Regions from separate parts of the Arthrobacter sp. B0316-1-20 genome, predicted to be linked through region 3. Evidence: riboswitches for the same ligand, from Rfam matches in the RefSeq annotation. Region 3 holds a riboswitch; each other region holds the start of a gene.
The links. A riboswitch is a leader RNA that binds a small molecule or an ion and turns the genes downstream of it on or off. The one in region 3 is predicted to bind glycine.

Region 1: another riboswitch for glycine. It lies ahead of gcvH (glycine cleavage system protein GcvH); the one in region 3 lies ahead of gcvP (aminomethyl-transferring glycine dehydrogenase).
Region 2: another riboswitch for glycine. It lies ahead of gcvP (aminomethyl-transferring glycine dehydrogenase); the one in region 3 lies ahead of gcvP (aminomethyl-transferring glycine dehydrogenase).

What each region holds. Positions count from the first base shown of each region.
Region 1 covers NZ_JBNHHC010000014.1:7,640-10,908, reverse strand. Annotated here, with positions in the region: gene AC5RW2_RS21920 (peptidoglycan-binding protein) at 1-397, opposite strand, end outside; glycine riboswitch at 791-892, shown strand; gene gcvH (glycine cleavage system protein GcvH) at 1,333-1,719, shown strand; gene glyA (serine hydroxymethyltransferase) at 1,728-3,041, shown strand; gene AC5RW2_RS21905 (L-serine ammonia-lyase) at 3,050-3,269, shown strand, end outside.
Region 2 covers NZ_JBNHHC010000005.1:130,654-133,922, forward strand. Annotated here, with positions in the region: gene AC5RW2_RS10125 (MFS transporter) at 1-554, shown strand, start outside; gene AC5RW2_RS10130 (mycothiol transferase) at 625-1,137, shown strand; glycine riboswitch at 1,213-1,313, shown strand; glycine riboswitch at 1,314-1,428, shown strand; gene gcvP (aminomethyl-transferring glycine dehydrogenase) at 1,484-3,269, shown strand, end outside.
Region 3 covers NZ_JBNHHC010000170.1:227-3,495, forward strand. Annotated here, with positions in the region: partial or broken gene cycA (D-serine/D-alanine/glycine transporter) at 1-1,095, opposite strand, end outside; glycine riboswitch at 1,340-1,444, shown strand; glycine riboswitch at 1,446-1,559, shown strand; partial or broken gene gcvP (aminomethyl-transferring glycine dehydrogenase) at 1,611-3,269, shown strand, end outside.

The sequences.
Region 1 (3,269 bases), on a different contig from region 3:
CGGAATCGCCGACGGCGGCGCCCGTCCCGGCAGCGGAACCGGCCGTTGCCCCGGTGTCCTCCAGGGTGTCATTGCCCTGGTCGATGGTGCTGTCCTGGGTCGACTCGGCGGTCGCGTCGGCGGTGATGCCCTGATTGATGATGACCCCCTGGTCGGACAGGGCCTGCGCCGTGGAGCCGGACGAGAGGAGGTTGGCCGAGGCGGCGGCATCGATGGGGGCCGCCACGTTGGCGTTCGCCGCGACGGCCAGGTCGATCGGCGCGGCCGCATCGATGGCCAGGTCGAGATCGGCATTCAGATCCAGGATGGACGCGACTTCCTTGTCCGGCAGCGCGGTCCCGGACTGGGATTCGAGTTCCTCCGGCGATAGCGGCGTGCGTCCCATGTCGTTGCTCATCAAAATCTCCGTCTCCGGCGCAAAGCGCCATTCGTTCCAACCCGTTGTCGAAACCTGTCGATTCTTGTCAACGGCCCGGCGGTACCGGCGCCTCGGTCATCAGCCTTCCTCTCGACGACATCAACGCAAAGCATACTGATGAATCCATTCATTGTGTAGGCGCCGACGTTCGGCCGCACGCGCAGAGGCGGACGCGGCCCTGGATGTGCGGGGACGGCGAGTGACTGCCGGCTGGACCTTCGGAGAGCGGCGGCCGGCGGGACGCGACCTTGAATTGGCGGCCGGCGCAACCCTGGAGCGGCAACGGGGCCCGATGTTTGGCGGCGTGAATTTGGGCTCTTACCGGCACTGTGTGTAGGGTGTGAGGCGAATCACCCACAACTGAATGCCTTTCGAACCGTGGCGGGAGAGTCCTCTCCGCACACCATCCGGGCAGGCGCCGTAGGAGCAAATCCTCCCCAGGAATCTCTCAGGCCCATGTACCGCCGCGGCTAGGCAACTCTGGAAAGCAGCCAGGCAGCAGCCTGGCTCACCGACGGTGCAAGCGGAACACACTCCGCGGAATCTCTCAGGTCAAATACAGAGCGGGGAGGAACCCAATCCCAGCCGAGCCCTCGGGCCGGCCCAATCTTGGAGTTCCTCATGACTTCTGACCTGCAGCGGCGCGTCCTCCGCAGCCATCGCTCAAAGACTTGGTTGCCGGCCCTGGCCCCACCTTAATTCCCGCCCCGTCGTTCCCGGTGCCCGCGCCCTGATCCTCGAGCCAAGGAGTCCGGGGATCTGGCGACCAGCGACCGCTTCAGCGAAGCCATGATCGCCGTCCGCACGTGCTTCCGCCCCGAAGCGTCAAGGCGAACAAAACGGGTGCACTACAGGGGCCGAGGCGACCTCCTCTCATCTCCTCAACAAAAAGCGTGTTTAAGAAAGGCATCACAGTGAGCAAAGTCAACGCCGAACTACGATACTCCGCGGAGCACGAGTGGGTGGCCGCCGACGGTTCCGGCCCGTCCAGGATCGGCGTTTCTGCCGTGGCAACCGAGGCGCTGGGCGACATCGTGTACGTGGATCTCCCCGAGGTCGGTACCGTCGTGACGGCCGGCGAGACCTGCGGTGAAATCGAGTCCACCAAATCCGTTTCGGACCTCTACTCCCCGGTGACCGGTGAGGTCATCGAAGTCAACGGCGACGCCGTGGCCGACCCCGCCGTGATCAACGATGACCCCTACGGTGCCGGCTGGCTGTTCACCGTCCAGGTGTCGGAGGAGGGCCCGCTGCTTTCCGCCGAGGAGTACGCCTCCGCCAACGGTGGTGAAGTAGCGTGAGCGCGGCAATGACGGCGGTCGCCAGCACCAGCCTGAACGCGGACCTGGGTGTCCTCGATCCGGAAATTGCCGCCCAGATCGACAACGAGCTGCGCCGCCAACAGTCCGGGCTGGAAATGATCGCCTCCGAGAACCACACCCCCGTCGCCGTCATGCAGGCCCAGGGCTCGGTGCTAACCAACAAATACGCCGAGGGTTACCCGGGGCGCCGGTACTACGGCGGCTGCGAGCACGTCGACGTGATCGAGCAGCTGGCCATCGACCGGGTCAAGGATCTGTTCGGCGCCGGCTTCGCCAACGTCCAGCCGCACTCCGGCGCGCAGGCCAACGCCTCGGTAATGCACGCCCTGATCAAGCCCGGCGACACCATCCTGGGACTGAACCTGGCCCACGGCGGACACCTGACCCACGGCATGAAGATCAACTTCTCCGGCAGGCTCTACAACGTGGCCGCCTATGGCGTCTCCGAGGAGGACCACCGGGTCGACATGGCCGAGGTGGAGCGGCTGGCGCACGAGCACCAGCCGCAGCTGATCATCGCCGGCTGGTCCGCCTACCCGCGCGAGCTCGACTTCGCGGAATTCCGCCGGATCGCCGACGACGTCGGGGCGTACCTGATGGTGGACATGGCACACATCGCCGGCCTGGTGGCCGCCGGCCTGCACGCCAGCCCGGTGCCGCACGCCCACGTGGTCACGTCCACCACGCACAAGACGCTGGCGGGTCCGCGCGGCGGCATCATCCTGACCAACGAGGCGGACATCGCCAAGAAGATCAATTCCGCGGTGTTCCCCGGCCAGCAGGGCGGGCCGCTCGAACATGTCATCGCGGGCAAGGCCGTGGCGTTCAAGGTTGCCGCCTCCGAGGAATTCGCCGACCGCCAGCAGCGTACGCTGGCGGGCGCACGGATCCTGGCCGAGCGGCTGTCGCAGCAGGACGTTGCGGAGAAGGGCATCACGGTGCTGACCGGCGGCACGGACGTGCACCTGGTCCTGGTTGACCTGCGCAATTCGGAGCTGGACGGCCAGCAGGGCGAGGACCTTCTGGCCGCCATCGACATCACGGTGAACCGCAACGCGGTGCCGTTCGACCCGCGGCCGCCCATGGTCACCTCCGGCCTGCGCATCGGCACGCCGGCGCTGGCCACCCGCGGCTTCGGCGACGAGGCGTTCCGCGAGGTCGCGGACATCATTGCCGAGGCCCTCATCGCCGGGCCGGCCAATGCCCTGTCCGGCCTGAAGGACCGGGTGGAGGCGCTGGCCCAGGCGCATCCGCTCTACCCGGACCTGGCACCGGTTTCCACGCCCACCGAAGGGCGCTGAGGAGCATCATGGCCGTCGGCGTCTTCGACCTCTTTACCGTGGGCATCGGTCCGTCCAGTTCGCACACCGTCGGTCCGATGCGGGCGGCCGCGGTCTTTGCCGGGGAACTGATGTCAACGGGTGTGCTGGACCGGGTCGCCGGACTGCGGGTGGACCTGTACGGATCCCTCGCGGCCACCGGCCGCGGCCACGGCACGTTCACGGCGGTGATGCTCGGGCTGGAAGGTT
Region 2 (3,269 bases), on a different contig from region 3:
GTTTGGCCCTGGTTTTCGCCGGGACCTCGTCCAATACCTTTGCCATGTTCACCTGGCTGCCGCCGTTGCTGGTGGACAGCGGGATGTTGCCGCCGATGGCCGGCACCATGCTGGCCTACTACGCCATCCTGGCCCTGCCGACCAGCCTGCTGGTGCCGCTGATCGCGGCGCGGTTGCGCAATCCGCTGGGCCTGGGCCTGCTCTTCATCGGCTTCTACGCGGCCGGGTACGCCGGCCTGCTGCTCTCGCCGTCGTTCGGTACCTGGCTCTGGATCACCTTGGCCGGCTTGGGGCAGGGCACCTTCGCCCTGGCCCTGCTGTTGGTCAACCTCCGGACCCGAACCACCGCCGGCGCCGGAGCGCTGTCCGGGTTCGCGCAAGGGATCGGCTACACCGTCGCCTGCGCCGGTCCGCTGGCCTTCGGGCTGCTGCGCGACGTCAGCGGCGGCTGGGGTGCTTCCTTCGGTTTGTTGGGCGCCGCCCTGCTTCTCCTGGCGGTCGGCCTGGTCATTGTGGGACGCCCCCGGTATCTGGAGGACTCGGTCCGGAACTGAAGCGGCGGCCCGTTCCGCGGCCAGCCGGGCGCCGGTAGGCTGACGGCAGAGTCCGCTACGAGGAGGCGCCATGAAGTTCAATGACCTGCTGGCCGATGCCTACGGGCGGATCCAGGAACGCGTCCACCATGTGCTGGAAGGCCTGGACGCCGACCAGCTGGCTGCCCAACCGGGCGGCGACAGCAACTCGATCGGCTGGCTGGTCTGGCACCTGACCCGCATCCAGGACGACCACATAGCCGATGTCGCCGGCACCCAGCAGTACTGGCTTGCCGGCTGGTCTGAGCGCTTCGACCTGCCGCTGGCCGAGAAGGACCATGGTTTCGGCCACACGCCCGAACAAGTGGCGGCGGTCCGGGTGGAATCGGCCGACTTGCTCCGCGACTATTACGACGACGTGCATGCCGGCACGCTGGCCTACCTGGCCGGACTCACCGAGGACGATCTGGACCGGATTGTCGACACCCGGTGGGATCCGCACGTGAAGCTGGGCGTCCGGCTGGTGAGCGTGATGGACGACTGCATGGAACACATCGGCCAAGCCGCGTATGTGAAGGGCATGCTCGCCCGCGGGGAAGTCTAGGAGCCGTCACCACCTTGTTGCCCGGGGGCGGCTGGACTACCATTCAAGGAGTTAGAAACAACTGCATACAGCCTTCGACATGCGGCGGGAGAGTCCTGCTGAGCACTAGGTCAGCAGGCGCCGTAGGAGCAATACCTCCCCAGGAATCTCTCAGGCCCCTGTACCGCCGCGGAGAGGCAACTCTGGAAAGCAGCCGGACCGTTCGTGGACCGGCTCACCGACGGTGCAAGCAGGAACCGGCCCCCGTGCCGTCCTGCGGAATCTCTCAGGTTCAGCCACAGAGCGGGGAGGAACCCTTCACTACCGGCATGGCCACCCCATGGCGGAGATTAACTGGAGTTCCTCAATGACGGCTAAAGCCAACCTCGCCACCCGGCCCGGCAGCACTTCCTTCGCAGACCGCCACATTGGCCCGCGCCGGAACGACGCGGAAGCCATGCTTAAGCAGTTGGGCTATGCAAGTGTCGACGATCTCGTGGATGCTGCGGTGCCCGCAGACATCCGCCAGCAGGAGCCGCTTGCCCTGCCCGAGGCGCGCAGCGAAGCTCAGGTTCTGGGCGACCTGCGGGCCCTGGCTGCCAAGAACGTGATGGCCGTGCAGATGATCGGCCAAGGCTACTTCGACACCATCACTCCGCCAGTGATCCGCCGCAATGTGGTGGAGGACCCGGCCTGGTACACCGCCTACACCCCGTACCAGCCGGAAATCTCGCAGGGCCGGCTGGAGGCGCTGCTGAACTTCCAGACCATGGTGCAGGACCTGACCGCGCTGCCGATCGCCAACGCCTCGCTGCTGGACGAAGCCACCGCGGTGGCCGAAGCCGTGCTGCTGATGCGCCGCTCCAACAAGGCCAAGGCCGCCGGCAAGACCGTGCTGGACGCGGACCTGCTGCCGCAGACCATCGCCGTCGTCAAGGGCCGGGCCAAGGCTCTGGACTTCGAGGTTGAGGTGGCCGACCTTTCCGCCGGGCTGCCCGAGGGCGATATTTCCGGCATCGTGCTGCAGCAGCCGGGAGCCTCCGGCCGCGTCTTCGACCATGCTCCGGTGATCGCGCAGGCCAAGGAACGCGGCGCCATGGTCACCGTGGCCGCGGACCTGCTGGCCCTGACCCTGATCACGCCGCCGGGCGAGCAGGGGGCGGACATCGCCGTCGGCAATACCCAGCGTTTCGGCGTCCCGCTGTTCTTCGGCGGCCCGCATGCCGCCTACATGGCGGTGCGCAAGGGACTTGAGCGCTCGCTGCCCGGCCGCCTGGTGGGTGTGTCCAAGGACGACGCCGGCCGCCCCGCCTACCGTCTGGCGCTGCAGACCCGCGAGCAGCACATCCGCCGCGAGAAGGCCACCTCCAACATCTGCACCGCGCAGGCGCTGCTCGCCGTGGTGGCCAGCATGTACGCGGTTTACCACGGTCCCGAGGGGCTGAAGGCAATCGCGCAGCACGCCAACCAGGCCGCCCGCACCCTCGCCGGGGTGCTCACCGGCGCCGGCTTCAGCCTGGCCGCCGACCAGTTCTTTGACACGCTCACGGTGAAGGCGCCGGGCAAGGCCGCGGAGATCGTCGCGGCCGCCGAGGCCAAGGGCGTGAACCTGCGCCACGTCGACGCCGACCAGGTGGGCATTTCCACCGATGAAACAACGACGGCGGAGCACCTCGCCTTGGTTGCGGAGGCGTTCGGCGTGGAGGGCGCGGCCGGCAGGACCGCCGAGTCCGCTGCCGGGCCGCGCTTCGAGCTGCCGGAAGACCTGCTGCGCAGCTCGTCCTACCTGGACCACCCGGTGTTCCACAGCTACCGCTCCGAGACCCGGATGCTGCGCTACCTGCGCCGGCTGTCCGACCGCGACCTGGCGCTGGACCGGACCATGATCCCGCTGGGCTCCTGCACCATGAAGCTGAATGCCACGGCGGAAATGGAAGCGATGACCTGGCCGGAATTCGCCTCCATCCACCCGTTCGCTCCCGCCAGCCAGACGGCCGGCTGGCGCGAACTGATCGCCGACCTGGAGGAACGCCTCGCCGCGATCACCGGCTACGCGGGTGTCTCCATCCAGCCCAACGCCGGCTCGCAGGGCGAATACGCCGGCCTGCTCGCCATCCGCCGCTACCACCTGGCCAACGGTGACGACCAGCGCG
Region 3 (3,269 bases):
GACCAGCGCGTTGCGCGGCACCCGGCGCGGGGACAGGCGGCCGAAGGTCTTGGGGGCGTCGCCTTCATGCGCCAGGCCGAATACCATGCGCGAGGTGGAATATATCCCCGAATTCGCGCTGGATGCCGCGGAAGTGAGGACCACGAAGTTGATCACGCCGGCGGCGATGGCCAGCCCTGCGAGGGCGAACATGCCCACGAAGGGGCTGCGGTCCGCCGAGAATTCCCGCCACGGCGTCACAGAAACAATCACCGTCAGCGCGACCACGTAGAACAGCATCACACGGATCGGAATGGAATTGATGGCCTTGGGAAGGTTCTTTTCCGGATCCTTGGCCTCCGCCGCGGTAGTGCCCACCAGTTCGATGCCCACGAAGGCGAATACGGCGATCTGGAATCCGGCGATAAAGCCCATCGGGCCGGTCGGGAACATGCCGCCGTCGTTCCAGAGGTTAGCGAAGGTGGCCTCGGAGCCGTTCGGGGCGGTGAAGCCGGTGATGATGAATACCAGGCCGACCACGATGAGGCCAACGATGGCGATGATCTTGATCAGGGCGAACCAGAATTCGGTTTCACCGAAGGCCTTGACCGTGGGCAGGTTGAGCCCCAGCAGCAGCAGGATGGCGGCCAGCGCGGGGATCCAGAGCTGGAGGTCCGGCCACCAGAAGGCCACATAGCCGGCGATGGCGATCACGTCCGCGATGCCGGTGACAATCCAGCAGAACCAGTAGGTCCAGCCGGTGAAGAACCCGGCCCAGGGCCCCAGCAGGTCCGCGGCGAAGTCGCTGAAGGACTTGTAATTCAGGTTGGACAGCAGGATTTCGCCCATGGCCCGCATGACGAAGAAGAGCATGAAGCCGATGATCATGTAGACGAAGATGACCGACGGACCGGCCAGTGAAATCGTCTTGCCCGAACCCATGAACAGGCCGGTGCCGATGGCGCCGCCGATCGCGATCAGCTGGATGTGGCGGTTGGCGAGCTGGCGTTCGAGGTGGGGCTCGCCCTGGTGCTGCTCGTTGAAAGTGACCAAGTGGGAGTGGCCCTCCCCGGGAACCGCGGCTTCGGCGTCGGGCGGAATGGGGCGGTTGGACATCGGACTTCTTTCTGTCATCGGATCGATGGGCGCGCGGTGGTGCTAATCGTAAGGACCGGGCATGTCGTCCTTGTTCCGCCTCAGCGCACCTGAAATTCAGTGTGAGTCGGCTCACGAGCGAAAGTCAATTTGGTTGACGTTGCGGACGGTATGGGCGAAGCAGGGGGCGCCATGTAGAATCTTGCTCAAGGATAGGCTCCGGCGTATAGTTGTGAGTCGCATCACCCATAATTGAACATGCCTCTGAACCGCGGCGGGAGAGTCCTGCTGATGCTCAATCCGATCAGCAGGCGCCGTAGGAGCAAATCCTCCCCAGGAATCTCTCAGGCCCCTGTACCGCTGCGGCAAGGCAACTCTGGAAAGCAGTCAGGCGGCCAGCTCGCCGGACTCACCGACGGTGCAAGCGCCGAACCTGTGGAAACAGGTGGCGCGGAATCTCTCAGGTCCAATACAGAGCGGGGAGGAACTCGATCCGATTGGCGTCCCTGGACGCCGGAATACCCTGGAGTTCCCCCATGACGGTTCAATCAACAGAAACAGCCTTCGTCGACCGCCACATCGGCGCCCGCAGCAATGACGCGGAGACGATGCTCAAGCAGCTGGGCTACGCCAGCGTGGACCAGCTTGTCGACACCGCCGTTCCGGCGGACATCCGCCAGAGCGCGCCGCTGAACCTGCCGCCCGCCCGCAGCGAAATGGAAGTCCTTGCGGACCTGCGTGCGCTCGCTGCGAAGAACACCGTGGCCGTCCAGATGATTGGCCAGGGCTACTACGACACCGTGACCCCGCCGGTCATCCTGCGCAATGTCCTGGAGTCTCCGGCCTGGTACACCGCCTACACCCCCTACCAGCCCGAAATCTCGCAGGGCCGGCTCGAGGCCCTGCTCAACTTCCAGACCATGGTCGAGGACCTGACGGCACTGCCGATCGCCAACGCCTCCATGCTGGATGAAGCCACCGCCGTGGCCGAGGCCGTGCTGCTGATGCGCCGCGTCAACAAGGCGCACCAGGACGGCAAAGTCGTCCTGGACCAGGACGTGCTGCCGCAGACCATTGCAGTCGTTAAGGGCCGGGCCAAGGCACTGGACTTCGAGGTTGAGGTTGTGGACCTGTCCGCCGGACTGCCCGAAGGGGACATCGTCGGCATCGTGCTGCAGCAGCCGGGTGCCTCCGGCAACGTCGGCAGCCACGCTGCGGTGATCAAGGCCGCGAAGGCCCGCGGTGCCATGGTGACGGTCGCTGCCGACCTGCTGGCCCTCACTCTCATCACCCCGCCCGGCGACCAGGGCGCCGATATCGCCGTCGGCAACTCCCAGCGCTTCGGCGTGCCGCTGTTCTACGGTGGCCCGCACGCTGCCTACATGGCCGTGCGCACGGGCCTGGAGCGCTCGCTGCCGGGCCGGCTGGTCGGCGTCTCCAAGGACTCCGCCGGTACTGCCGCCTACCGTCTGGCCCTGCAGACACGCGAACAGCACATCCGCCGCGAAAAGGCCACGTCCAACATCTGCACGGCCCAGGCCCTGCTGGCGATCGTTTCCAGCATGTACGCCGTCTACCACGGCCCGGAGGGCCTGAAGGCCATCGCGCAGCGGACCAGCGGCCACGCCCGCACCCTGGCCTCCGTCCTCACGGGCGCCGGCTTGGAGCTCGCCTCGGAGCACTTCTTCGACACCCTCACCGTCCGCGTCCCGGGCCGTGCGGGCGAGGTCATCAAGGCCGCCGAGGCCAAGGGCATCAACCTGCGCAGCATCGACGCGGACCAGGTGGGCATCTCCTGCGACGAAACCACGACGGCGGCACACCTGGCCGCGGTTGCCGGAGCCTTCGGTGTCGACGACGCTGAGGCCAAGGTCCGGGCGGCCGCCTCGGCGACCCCCGGTTTCGAGCTGAAGTCTGACGTCGAACGCACCTCCGCGTACCTGACCCACCCTGTCTTCCACATGCACCGGTCCGAGACGCAGATGCTCCGCTACCTGCGCCGCCTGTCCGACCGCGACCTGGCGCTGGACCGGACCATGATTCCGCTGGGCTCCTGCACCATGAAGCTGAACGCGACGGCGGAGATGGAATCCATCAGCTGGCCGGAGTTCGCCTCCATCCACCCCTTCGCTCCGGATCACCAGACCGTGGGCTGGCGGGAACTGATCGCCGACCTGGAGGCCCGGCTGTCCGAG